3 regions of the Sporacetigenium sp. TC11 genome follow, and region 2 is predicted to be linked to each of the others. Evidence: riboswitches for the same ligand, from Rfam matches in the RefSeq annotation. Region 2 holds a riboswitch; each other region holds the start of a gene.

Region 1 (4,184 bases), on a different contig from region 2:
AAGGCTTTAACATAACCCCTACCATATTTTTTCCTATGTCATGTACATCACCTTTTACAGTTCCAATTACAATAGTACCTTTTTTATTTAAACTATTGCTGTCCCCTAGATAATTTTCAAGTAAAGCAAATGTATTTTGAGCTATCTCTGCACTGAGCATAAGTTGAGGTAAATAATATTCCCCTGCTTCAAATTTATCTCCTACTACCTTCAACCCTGAAATTAGTCCTTCATTAATAATAGTAATAGGTGACACTCCATTATTAAGTAGTTTTTGAGCTATACTAGTAATTTCATATGAGCCTCTTATTACTAAATCTTTAATAGTATCTACAGATATATCTACTGCTTTTCGTCCTTCATTTGTAAATACTTTTCTATTTCTCTCTATATAGTTTCTAGCATTTGAATCTCTACCACATAATAAAGACGCTGATTCCCAAGTCTCAATAATATTTTCTTCAAGTGGATTTAAAATAGCTAAATCCAGTCCGTTTAAAATAGCCATAGCAAGGAAAGATTTATTAATCTTATTTCTATTTGGAAGACCATGAGAAACATTACTTACTCCTAAAACAGTATTTACACAAAGTTCTTCTTTTATTTTTTTTAAGCCTTTAAGAGTGTCTATTGCTGCATTATCATCAGTACCAACAGTTAAAGCAAGAACGTCTATATAAATATCTTGTTTTTGTATATTGTATTCTTCACATTTTTTTATTATATTCTTTGCTATCTTAAGTCTCGTTTCTACATTATTTGGTATTCCATCGTCATCTAAGGTAAGACCAATTACCCCTGCTCCATATCTTTTTACCAAAGGTAATATAGTCTCTAAACTTTTTTTTTCTCCATTTACAGAATTGACTAATGCCTTTCCATGATAATTTTTAAGTGCTACTTCCAAAACAATTGGGTCTGTAGTATCAATTACAAGTGGTACATCAACATTTTGTTGAAGAAGATGAATTACCTTTTCCATAGTAATTTTTTCATCAATTCCATGTGTCCCTATATTTATATCTAATAAATGAGATCCACTATTTATTTGTTCATAAGCTTCCTTTTGTAAAATTCCAAAATCATTATCTCTTAAGCTTTGTGCTAACTTTTTTCTTGCTGTAGGATTAATTCTCTCTCCTATTATTTTTGGAATATAATTGCCTCCTACCTTTACTACTTTTTCCCTACTTGCTAAGGTACTTGTTACTTTTATATTTCTCTTCGGTATATCATAATGTGTTAATGTGTTTTTTAATGCATTTGTATGTTTTGGAGTACTACCACAACAAGAGCCAAACAATGTTATTCCTAAATCAAAATATGGCTCAATAGCATTTATAAAATCTTTATCATCAAGTGGATAAGATACACACCCACCTTCTAGTTTTGGTAGTCCTGCATTTGGCTGGACTAAAACAGGTAATGTTGTGTTTTCAGACAATTCTTTTACTACTGAAAATAATTCTCTTGGTCCTCCTGAACAGTTTGCTCCAACAGCTGATGCACCTAAGCTTTCTAATATAACTGCTGCACTTGAAGGACTTACACCTGTTAAAGTTCTTATCCCATCGTAGGTAAGGCAACAAATAACAGGAATATTACAAACATCTTTTGCCGCTAAAAGCGCTGCACGAATTTCTCCTAAATCGCTAAATGTCTCAAGAATAATGAAGTCTGGTTTTCCTTTAGCTAATGAACTAATTTGTTCTTTGAATATTGTATGCAATTCTTCAAAAGATTTATCTCCTAGAGGTTTCATAAACTGGCCTGTTGGTCCTACTGATGCAGCGACATATCCATTTTTTTCTATTGCTAACTCTCTTGCAATTTCTACCCCTTTTTTATTTATTTCCTCTACCTTTTCTTCTAATCCATATTCCTCTAGCTTTATTCTATTTCCCCCAAAAGTATTAGTAGTAATTACATCTGCACCTGCTTCTAGGTAAGCCTTATGTATTTCTCCTACTTTTCCTGGACTGGATATATTCATAAATTCAGGACAATCTCCTGGCTTTAATCCTCTTTCTTGAAGCATTGTACCCATTGCCCCATCAAATACCAAAACCCTTTCCAATATCTTCTTCCCCATTTTATCACCCCTTTTTTAAACTAAAAAAGGCCTTCTCTAGATGAATAGAGAAGACCTTAAAATTATACGCATAATACGACTGCAGTCTTCTTCTCATCTTTCAGAACAAATTGTTCTGCTGGAATTGGCACCTTTTCAAACAGATTGTTTGATGGTTGCCGAGACTTCATAGGGCCATTCCCTCCGTCTCTCTAAATAAGAAGTTTTTAATATTAAATTTTGCGATAGATTTATAATATATTAATATTAATTTATTGTCAATAATATGATTATAAATTTTTTAAATTCATATTTTAATTAAAATATGAATAAGTCTTTTTTAGGAAACAACCCATATAATCCACCAGTATGAATAAATAAAATATTTTTTGATCCTTTAAATTTTCCTTTTTTTATTTCTTCTACTAGACCATACATTGCTTTTCCTGTATACACTGGATCAAGTATAATACCTTGTTTTCTTGAAAATTCATATATAAATTCCAGCTCTACAGGTCTACTCAAAGCATATCCATTTCCTACATATCCATCTAATATATTAATTTCATCTCTTGAGAATTTTATTTTTTCCTCAGTATAATCAATACTTTCATTTAAAATATCGTATATTATATCTTTAAAATGTTCTGAGTTATCACATATATTAATTCCAACTATTTCTGTATTTCTTTTTAGAGTTTTATTAGCTAGGAACAACCCACTATATGTGCCTCCAGAGCCAATCGACACAACTATTGTATCAAATTTTACTCCAAGTTCTTTTTCCTGTTTGCATATTTCATTCATAGCCTTATAATATCCAAAAGTTCCTAGTCCATTTGAAGCTCCCTCTGGAATTATATAAGGTTTATATCCTTCTTTTGTCATTGAATTTTTAATTTCTTCCATTATTTCAGTTCTTTTGTTTTTATAATCATCAGGTGTTATTAATTTTATATGAGCTCCTAGTAATTTATCTAAAAAATAGTTTCCTTCAACTTCATCATCTTTACTTCCCCTTAAGACTAAATAGGATGATATCCCTAACTTTGCTGCTACAGCCGCTGTTGCTCTAGCATGGTTAGATTGAATTCCCCCACAAGTAATTAGTAAATTACAGCCTTGATCTAGTGCTTCTTTGACTACAAATTCTAATTTTCTAACTTTATTTCCAGAAATCTCATTCCCAGTTTGATCATCTCTTTTTATATAAATATTAGGGCCACCTAACTCTTTTGATAACCTTTCTAGCTTTTCAATTTTTGTTGGTAGGTTTGCAAGTGCAATATAATTAGGTATATTCGCCATATTTATCCCCCCTATATAAATAATTTCCTTTACAATTATATTATAAAATTTCTAAAAAAATCACATAAAGGTTGTATGTACTTGCTATCAAGCGGAAAAATAAAGATAATTAGAAAATGGAAGGAGAAATGATCTTGTCACAAAAAACAACGAGAAGAGGCTTTGATGCAGAGGATTATAAATGGTTTTCCGACGATTCTATTTCAAAACTCAAGATTGCACAACAAGAGGTTGGATGGTTATTAGATAGAGGCTACAAAATGAGTTCAATAGTAGATTTAGTTGGGGGACATTATCAACTTACTGCAAGACAAAGAACTGCATTAAAAAGGGCAACTTCTTCTACCATTCAGTGTGAAGAAAGAAAATCAAACATGCTTTCCTTTGAGGCTTGTAAAGATGGATGTTTATATATAGATGGTTTTAACCTTATAATAACTCTTGAAGTAGCGCTTTCAAAAAGCTTACTTATACTCGGAACTGATGGAGTTTTAAGAGATTTGGCAGGTTTGAGAGGAACATATAGAATTATAGATAAAACTGATGAAGCTCTAAAACTTATTGGAAAAACATTTAAAGAACTTTATGTTCCTGAAGCTAAATTTTTTCTTGATTCACCTGTTTCAAACTCAGGAAGATTAAAAAGTAAAATTTTAGAACACTCTTATGATTGGGGTATACCTGTTGAGGTAGAACTAGTACCAAATGCTGATATTATACTCTCTAAAATGGAAAGAGTTGTAACTGGAGACTCTATAATACTTGACGAGTGTAATAGTTGGTTTAATTTATCAAGTAAAATAGT
Region 2 (4,184 bases):
AGAAAGAAATAGATAATTATACGAAAATACTAAGGGAGGGTAATTATGCTAAATGTAGATCAAATAAAGGAATTAATACCGCACAGATATCCATTTTTATTAGTAGATAAAGTAGTTGAATTAGATCCAGGGAAAAAGGCTATCGGTATAAAAAATGTTACCGTTAATGAACCGTTTTTCCAAGGCCACTTTCCAAGCTATCCACTAATGCCGGGAGTTTTAATAATAGAAGCTATGGCACAAGTAGGAGCAGTTGCTATGATGTCTATGGAAGAAAACAAAGGTAAATTAGGAGTATTTGCAGGAATAGATGGTGTTAGATTTAAAAGAGAAGTAAGACCTGGAGATACATTGAGAATGGAAGTTGAATTAAATTCATTTAGAAGAAGCATTGGGAAAGCTAGTGCTAGTGCTTATGTTGGTGAAGAATTAGTCTGCAGTGGAGAATTGATGTTTGCCTTAGTTGAAAAACAAAAATAATTTTTAAAAATATTAAGTCCCAATATAATTATTGGGACTTTTTTCAAAGTAAGGGGGTAATAACCTCTATGTTGCAAGTATAGTGGATAAAGCAATTATCTCAGCTAGCTCAACTACAAAGCTCAGTCTTATATTATTAAATGAAAACTTATTGTTTTCATCTATTCTATCTACTATACCAACTATAGAATAGTTACCTATTTCAGGAAGTTTTTTGCCAACACCTTTTCCAGGAAGTATAGGGCCTTCTCGTATTTGAATATTCCCTATATTGTCTTTTGATCCTAGGCATGCATCTATAGCTAGGAAATTTCCCTTTGGATGCTTATTTTTTATATGCTCTAAAGATTCAAATATATTTAACGCATGTATAGGTTTATCTAATGTTCCATATACAGGATATTTAAAATCACTATTTTTTAACATAGTTCCAACCAAAGGACCTAAAGCATCTCCTATGGCTCTATCAGTTCCTATACAAACGATTATGGTATTTTCTTTTATTATATTTTTTAAAACTTCACTAAGATTTTGTATGACATTCTCTTCTTTATAATTCGTTTTAACTAGATACATCGATACACCTCCTTACCTAAAATATATGAAATTATATATAAAAAAAGACCTATACCCATTCTAGTTAGCAATTTTTAAGCAATTCCTAGTATAACTAATCATATAATTTAATTAATAGAAAAACTATTTAAGAAGATGTAGTTAGGGAGGGGATAAAATTTGAAATATATATTGCTTATGATAATGTCATCTGTCCCTATCATAGAGCTTAGAGGGGCTATACCAGTAGGAATATCATGGGGATTAAATTTGATTTATGTGTACATATGTTGTGTTATAGGATCCACACTTATATCAATACCGCTTATTATAACTTTTAGGCAGATTTTACATGAGCTCAAAAGGCACAAAAAAATGTATAAGCTAGGTTATTTTATAGATAATAAAATAAATAGAAGAGTGAAAAAAATGAAAAATGTAACTATAATAGGCCTAATACTGTTTGTAGGAGTGCCACTCCCTACCACTGGGGCATGGACTGCAGCAGCAATAGCATCTATATTTAAGATGAGAATTAGAGATGCAGTACTAGGTATATTCATAGGGAATATGCTCTCAGGTATAATTGTATCAGCAATATCATTAAAGATTATATAGTGTGTTTTGCAAAAAAGTTGATAAATAGTAAAAAAAATGTTGACATATAATAAATAAAATAGTAATATAAATTCTGTACTAAAAACTTATGAAATCTTAATTACCTTATTAAGAGCGGCGGAGGGATAGGCCCTATGAAGCCCAGCAACCACCCAATTGGGAAATGGTGCTAAATCCTACAGAATTTTATTCTGGAAGATGAGGTTAGTTAATTAACTATGTAATTAACCTCTTTATGTTTAAAGAGGTTTTTTTGTTTTAAAAAAGTTACGATGCATCGAAATAAAACGTAATAATTGTCAATAATATAGTAGAGACTATAGAAGTATAAATTTATAACTTATATACATAAGAGGAGGAACAAAAATGGCAAGACACTTATTTACATCAGAATCAGTTACAGAGGGACATCCAGACAAAATATGCGATCAGATATCAGATTCTATATTAGACGCATTATTAGCGAAAGATCCTCAAGCCAGAGTTGCATGTGAGACTACAGTTACTACAGGACTTGTATTAGTAGCAGGAGAAATATCTACTTCAGCATATGTTGATATACCAAAATTAGTAAGAAGTACAATAGAAGACATAGGATATACAAGAGCTAAATATGGATTTGACGCTGACACTTGTGCTGTGATAACTTCTATAGATGAGCAATCTTCGGATATAGCTATGGGTGTAGACGAAGCTCTAGAAAGCAAAAAAGGCGAAGATACAGATGAAGAGCTAGAAAATGTAGGAGCAGGGGACCAAGGTATAATGTTTGGTTTTGCATGTAATGAAACAGAAGAATTAATGCCTCTACCAATATCTTTAGCTCACAAACTTGCTAGAAGACTAACAGAAGTTAGAAAAAATGGAATGTTAGATTATCTAAGACCAGATGGTAAAACTCAAGTTACTGTTGAATATGAAGATGGCAAGCCAGTTAGAGTACACACTGTTTTAATATCTACTCAACATAGTCCAGAAGTAGATAATAAAACAATAGAAAGAGATTTAAGAGATCACGTAATAAGTAAAGTAGTACCAAATAACTTAATGGATTCTGAAACTAAAGTATATATAAACCCAACAGGAAGATTCGTTATAGGTGGGCCACAAGGAGATACTGGATTAACAGGAAGAAAGATAATAGTAGATACTTACGGTGGATATGCTAGACACGGCGGTGGAGCATTCTCAGGAAAAGATGCAACAAAGGTTGATAGATCTGCTGCTTATGCTGCAAGATATGTTGCTAAAAACATAGTAGCTTCTGGCCTTGCTGATAAGTGTGAAATAGAATTAGCTTATGCTATAGGTGTTGCACAACCTTTATCTATACTAGTTGAAACTTTTGGAACTGGAAAAGTTAGCGAAGAAAAATTAGTAGAATTAGTTAAAAAGCATTTTGACTTAAGACCAGGTGCAATAATAAGAGACTTAGATTTAAAAAGACCTATCTATAGAAAAATTGCAGCTTATGGACACTTTGGTAGAACTGATGTAGATTTAACATGGGAAAGAACAGATAAAGCGGATATATTAAGAAAAGAAGCTTTAGGTGAATAATATAAATTATTTAAAGCCCTGTATATTATACAGGGCTTTATTTTATGTTAATATACCTGTATAATAGTTACAAATTATGTAAATTATAACCGTATCACTAAAATGGTAGGAGAATCGGTATGGAAAAATTGCAGGGAACTATAAGTGATATAATATTTAAGAACGAAGAAAATGGATATACAATAGCAAACTTAACAAATGAAAACGATGAAGTTACAATAGTAGGTTGTATGCCGACGTTAACAATAGGTGAAAGTATAGAAATAGAAGGAAAATGGACAAGTCATAAGTTATATGGATTACAATTTGAAGTAGATAATTTTATTCCAATTACTCCATCTTCAGTAGATGGGATATATGCTTATTTAACATCTGGCATGATAAAAGGTATAGGGGATAAAATGGCAAAAAAAATAATAGAAAAGTTCGGAATACATACTATAGAAATAATACAAAATACCCCAGAAAGATTACAAGAAGTAGAAGGTATAGGAGAGAAGAAAGTAGATCAAATAGTAAAAGGTTTTCAAGAAAATAGAGAATTAAGAAATTTAATAATAGAACTATCTAAATACGGTATAAGCCCTAACTATTGCTTAAAAATATATAAAAAATATAAATCTAAAGCCATCCAAACTATACATGAAAATCCATATAAACTAGCAGAAGATATAAGAGGTATAGGATTTAAATTGGCTGATAATATAGCATCGAAAATAGGGGTAGATAAATATTCAGAAGATAGAATAGCCCAAGGTATAATATATACATTAAATCATGCTCTTACAAATGGACATACATATTTACCTAAAAGCTTATTAATGAACGAAGCTAGTCAACTTTTAAATATAGAAAAAGGATATGTAGAAGAAGGAATATTAAAATTAGCATTAGATCAGAAAATACAAATTGAAAAAAGCCTTACAGAAGATATTATATATTTAATACCGTATTATATATCCGAAAATGGA
Region 3 (4,184 bases), on a different contig from region 2:
CAAGGCCTATTTCTCCTATAATCGGTGTTTCTATTATATACTCATCTAATTTTTCTAAACAGTCACCGTAGTTATTTGCATTGTTTGGATGTATTCCAAAAGTTGGTATTATTAAATTACTTTTCTTAGATATTTCCTTGTTTTCTATATAACTTTTTATATCCATTGAACAAGCTAAAGTTAGTATATTGTTTTTATTTATACAATCTATGGCTTCTGTAATTTTATTTTCATAAAAATCTAAATGATTGTGTGCATCTATATACATAAAACCACCTTATATTTTTTATAATATGTAAGGATCGTATATACTTCCCTTTCCTATACATTTTTCAATTTTTTTTATGTAAATAGCAGGTCTTATACCGTCTATTTCATGATAGTCTTTTCTACTTATTGTTGCATTATCTTTTACTACTCTTTGTTTTTTGTAACTTTCTGACTTTATCTTATCATATGTTGGCATCTTTTCGTAAGAAAAATCTCTAAGCCAATAAGATTTCCCATGTATAGTATAAGCTAAATTTTGTTTTTTTAGAAATTCTACAACTTCTTTCATGGAAAGTATAAATACCTTATCATTTTTCGAAACTCTTTTCATCGTCTCATCATATCCTTTTAAACACCCATTTATATCAGGTTCATAAGGTGAATTTTCATATAAATATTCATTATCTACAGGTATTATTAGGCTTTTTTCTAAATCAGTAAAATCTTTCAAAAATATATATTCATTATTTAAAAACTCCCTAATTGAACTATTTTTCCAATTTGCATAACCTCCGAATTCCTTATATTCTACAATATTTGTAGACAATAAAAATAGTCTATCATCTTCTTTGTTAATTACTTGCCATACTATATCTTCATAATTGTATCTTCCAAATTTCATATAATCTCCGACCATAATTTCTACTTTGTTTTTTGTATTGATTATAGGCAAATTAATAGTTATCTTAGTTTTATTTTCATCTTTTATTAAGCTCGGAAGATAATCCTTTAATTCTCTTATTGTATCTACATATCCGTGATTTAGTCTCCATATAGCCCCATTTGATGTAAAGTCGTATTCTCCAGGGACACATGGTATAGATATTGGTATAGGAAGGTTTATTTTATTTTCTCCATCTAAATTGTGTTTTGGCCTTAAAGTTATTATTTGTACATTTGGATATTTACTTTTTAAGTTTTTTATGTATCTTGCCTCACCTTTTGTAGGTTCATTATTTAGACTTACAGATATTATTAAATCACACCCTATTTCACAAAGGGGTTTTAGAGTTAGATTATCAGTTTTATATCCATCGCAATATTTTTTGCAATCTATTACTACCTCTTCAAAAACCTCAGGTATAGCAGAAGAAGCTAATAATATGTCTATTATATTTTCTGGGCTTCGGTTGCTTTTATTTATTTTAAAATACTTTGCTTTGTTATGTTCTACATCTGTACAACCTACAAAAAAATCTATGTCTGATTTTGATATGTTGAGTAAATTTATATTTTCTCTTATGAATTTTATAGTGTTTTCTCTTTTGGGTACCATTTTTTTATTTAGGATCTTTATTATATCTACATATCCTATATGTTCAAAGGATATAGATTTCCAAACTTCTTTTGTTCTATGAAGATTTCCATCTACAAAAAAAGCTGCTGTTATTGCCCCTATTGATGTTCCAGATACTGCGCATATTTTTTTGTCTAATCCTAAATCGTATAAAGCCCTCCATACTCCTATATGGAATGCCCCTTTTGCTCCTCCACCTGCCAATGCTAATCCTATTTTCATATATATCCCCTTTTAATTTTTATTTATATTATTTACAAAAAGTCTTCATAAAATCTCAAAATCTATAATATATTAAAAATAACAAATAACTTAATAATTATAATTTGAATTTAATTATAATTAATTTTTTTCAAAATTTTGTTGACATTTAATTTCTAGATGCATATAATACAAATATAGAAAACAACAAAACATAAAATTAAATATCATTCTTATCAAGAGTGGCAGAGGGACTGGCCCTATGACGCCCGGCAACCTGCGTTTAACAAACGTGTGGTGCTAATTCCAGCGGTATATTTACCGAAAGATAAGGTTCCTGAAAAAACTTTTACCTCTTTCGGCGTATGCTGAAAGAGGTTTTTTAATTTTTAAAACAAAAGGAGTGGTAAAATTGATTGAAATTGTAGATCTAAGTAAAGTTTATGAAGGTAATAAAACTAAGGTTCATGCGCTAAAAAATATTAATCTAAAAATAGATAAGGGAGAAATATTCGGAATAATAGGGCTTAGCGGAGCTGGTAAGTCTACTCTTATAAGAACTATTAATCGACTTGAAGAACCAACTAGCGGAAATATACTCATAGAAGGAGAAAATATTATTAAATACAACAATAAAGAGTTAAGAAAATCCAGAAAAGAAATAGGAATGATATTTCAACATTTTAATTTATTAAAATCAGCTAGTGTATTTGAAAATATTGCTTATCCCCTTAGGATTTGTGGTTATAAAAAAGATTACATTGAAAAAAGAGTACACGAATTACTTCAATTAGTTGATTTAAGTGATAAAATATACGCTTATCCATCACAATTAAGCGGTGGCCAAAAGCAAAGAGTTGCAATTGCTAGAGCTTTAGCCAATAATCCAAAAATACTTTTATGTGATGAAGCTACTTCAGCCCTTGACCCTAAAACAACTAAGTCTATATTGTATTTACTTAAGGATCTTAAACAAAAATTAAATCTCACAGTTGTTTTAATAACTCATCAAATGGAAGTTGTAAATCAAATATGTGATAAAGTTGCCGTAATAGAAAAAGGTTCTATATTAGATGTGGGTCCAGTTGATATAATTCTAAGCAATAACAGACTTTGGTCTGATGATAATACCGATAATGAGCTAGATTTGGAGGTAGCATGTTATGCATAATCTATTTGAGTTACTTACCCCTTCGATTATACAAACAATATACATGGTTTTGGTATCTACCTTGGCATCTTTAATAATTGGTTTTCCTATGGGAGTTTTACTTATATTAACTGAAGAAAACGGACTTATAGAAAATAAAATTGTATATAGAGTTCTTGACTATATAGTTAATATAAGTAGATCTATTCCATTTATAATACTTATGATATTAGTGTTTCCTCTATCTAGACTTGTAGTTGGAACTACTATAGGAACAACAGCAAGTATAGTTCCTTTATCAATTGCAGCTGCACCTTTTGTTGCAAGACTTATAGAAGGTTCTCTAAAAGAAGTAGATAAAGGAATTATTGAAGCTGCAATAGCAATGGGGTCTACTCCACTGCAAATAGTAACTAGAATATTAATACCTGAAGCATTGCCTTCATTAGTATCTAATATAACTATAACTTTAATAAATTTAATAGGGTATTCAGCTATGGCTGGCGCTATTGGTGGAGGTGGTCTTGGAGATTTAGCTATAAGATATGGGTTTTATAGATTCCAAACAGATATAATGTTGGCATCTGTAGTGGTTATTGTTTTACTTGTTCAAAGTATTCAATATTCAGGAAACAAAACAGTACAAATATTAAATAAAAACAGATAAAAATTGGGAGGGAATTAAAAATGAGATTAAAAAAATTATTATCAGTAGGGTTAACAGTTTGTGTGGTTTCTTTAGGATTAATAGGATGTACTTCAACAAAAGAAGACAATGTTTTAAAAGTAGGGGCAACGCCAGTTCCACATTCTGAAATACTTGAGATAGTTAAGGATGATTTAGAAAAAGAAGGTATTACACTTGAAGTAGTTGAGTTTACTGACTACATAACACCTAATACTGCTCTAAATGATGGAGAAATAGATGCCAACTTCTTCCAACACGTTCCTTACATGGAGAGTTTTGAAAAAGAAAACAATATAGACTTATCTTCAGCTGGAAGTATACACGTTGAACCTATAGGTCTTTATTCTAATAGTGTTAAATCTGTTGATGCATTAAAAGATAATGCTGTTATAGCTATACCAAATGATCCAACTAACGGTGGAAGAGCTCTTTTATTATTACAAGATAAAGGGCTTATAAAGTTAAAAGCTGATGCAGGCCTTGAAGCTACAGAAAAAGATATCGTTGAAAATAAAAAGAATTTCACATTTAAACCTATGGAAGCAGCCCAACTTCCTAGAGTTTTAGGTGATGTTGAT

Evidence for each region. Region 2 has a riboswitch for S-adenosylmethionine ahead of metK (methionine adenosyltransferase). Riboswitches for the same ligand answer to the same signal wherever they lie in the genome.
Region 1: another riboswitch for S-adenosylmethionine. It lies ahead of ACUSRV_RS00930 (homocysteine S-methyltransferase family protein); the one in region 2 lies ahead of metK (methionine adenosyltransferase).
Region 3: another riboswitch for S-adenosylmethionine. It lies ahead of ACUSRV_RS13860 (methionine ABC transporter ATP-binding protein); the one in region 2 lies ahead of metK (methionine adenosyltransferase).

The regions. Positions count from the first base shown of each region.
Region 1 covers NZ_JBYVNY010000001.1:193,308-197,491, forward strand. The annotation lists gene ACUSRV_RS00930 (homocysteine S-methyltransferase family protein) at 1-2,092, opposite strand, end outside; SAM riboswitch class I at 2,183-2,294, opposite strand; gene ACUSRV_RS00935 (D-cysteine desulfhydrase family protein) at 2,390-3,379, opposite strand; gene ACUSRV_RS00940 (DUF434 domain-containing protein) at 3,514-4,184, shown strand, end outside.
Region 2 covers NZ_JBYVNY010000010.1:82,461-86,644, reverse strand. The annotation lists gene ACUSRV_RS13635 (rod shape-determining protein) at 1-12, shown strand, start outside; gene fabZ (3-hydroxyacyl-ACP dehydratase FabZ) at 46-480, shown strand; gene yyaC (spore protease YyaC) at 547-1,056, opposite strand; gene ACUSRV_RS13620 (COG2426 family protein) at 1,216-1,653, shown strand; SAM riboswitch class I at 1,756-1,858, shown strand; gene metK (methionine adenosyltransferase) at 2,020-3,213, shown strand; gene recD2 (SF1B family DNA helicase RecD2) at 3,333-4,184, shown strand, end outside.
Region 3 covers NZ_JBYVNY010000011.1:12,328-16,511, forward strand. The annotation lists gene ACUSRV_RS13850 (TatD family hydrolase) at 1-268, opposite strand, end outside; gene ACUSRV_RS13855 (patatin-like phospholipase family protein) at 287-1,789, opposite strand; SAM riboswitch class I at 1,999-2,103, shown strand; gene ACUSRV_RS13860 (methionine ABC transporter ATP-binding protein) at 2,181-2,939, shown strand; gene ACUSRV_RS13865 (methionine ABC transporter permease) at 2,932-3,585, shown strand; gene ACUSRV_RS13870 (MetQ/NlpA family ABC transporter substrate-binding protein) at 3,606-4,184, shown strand, end outside.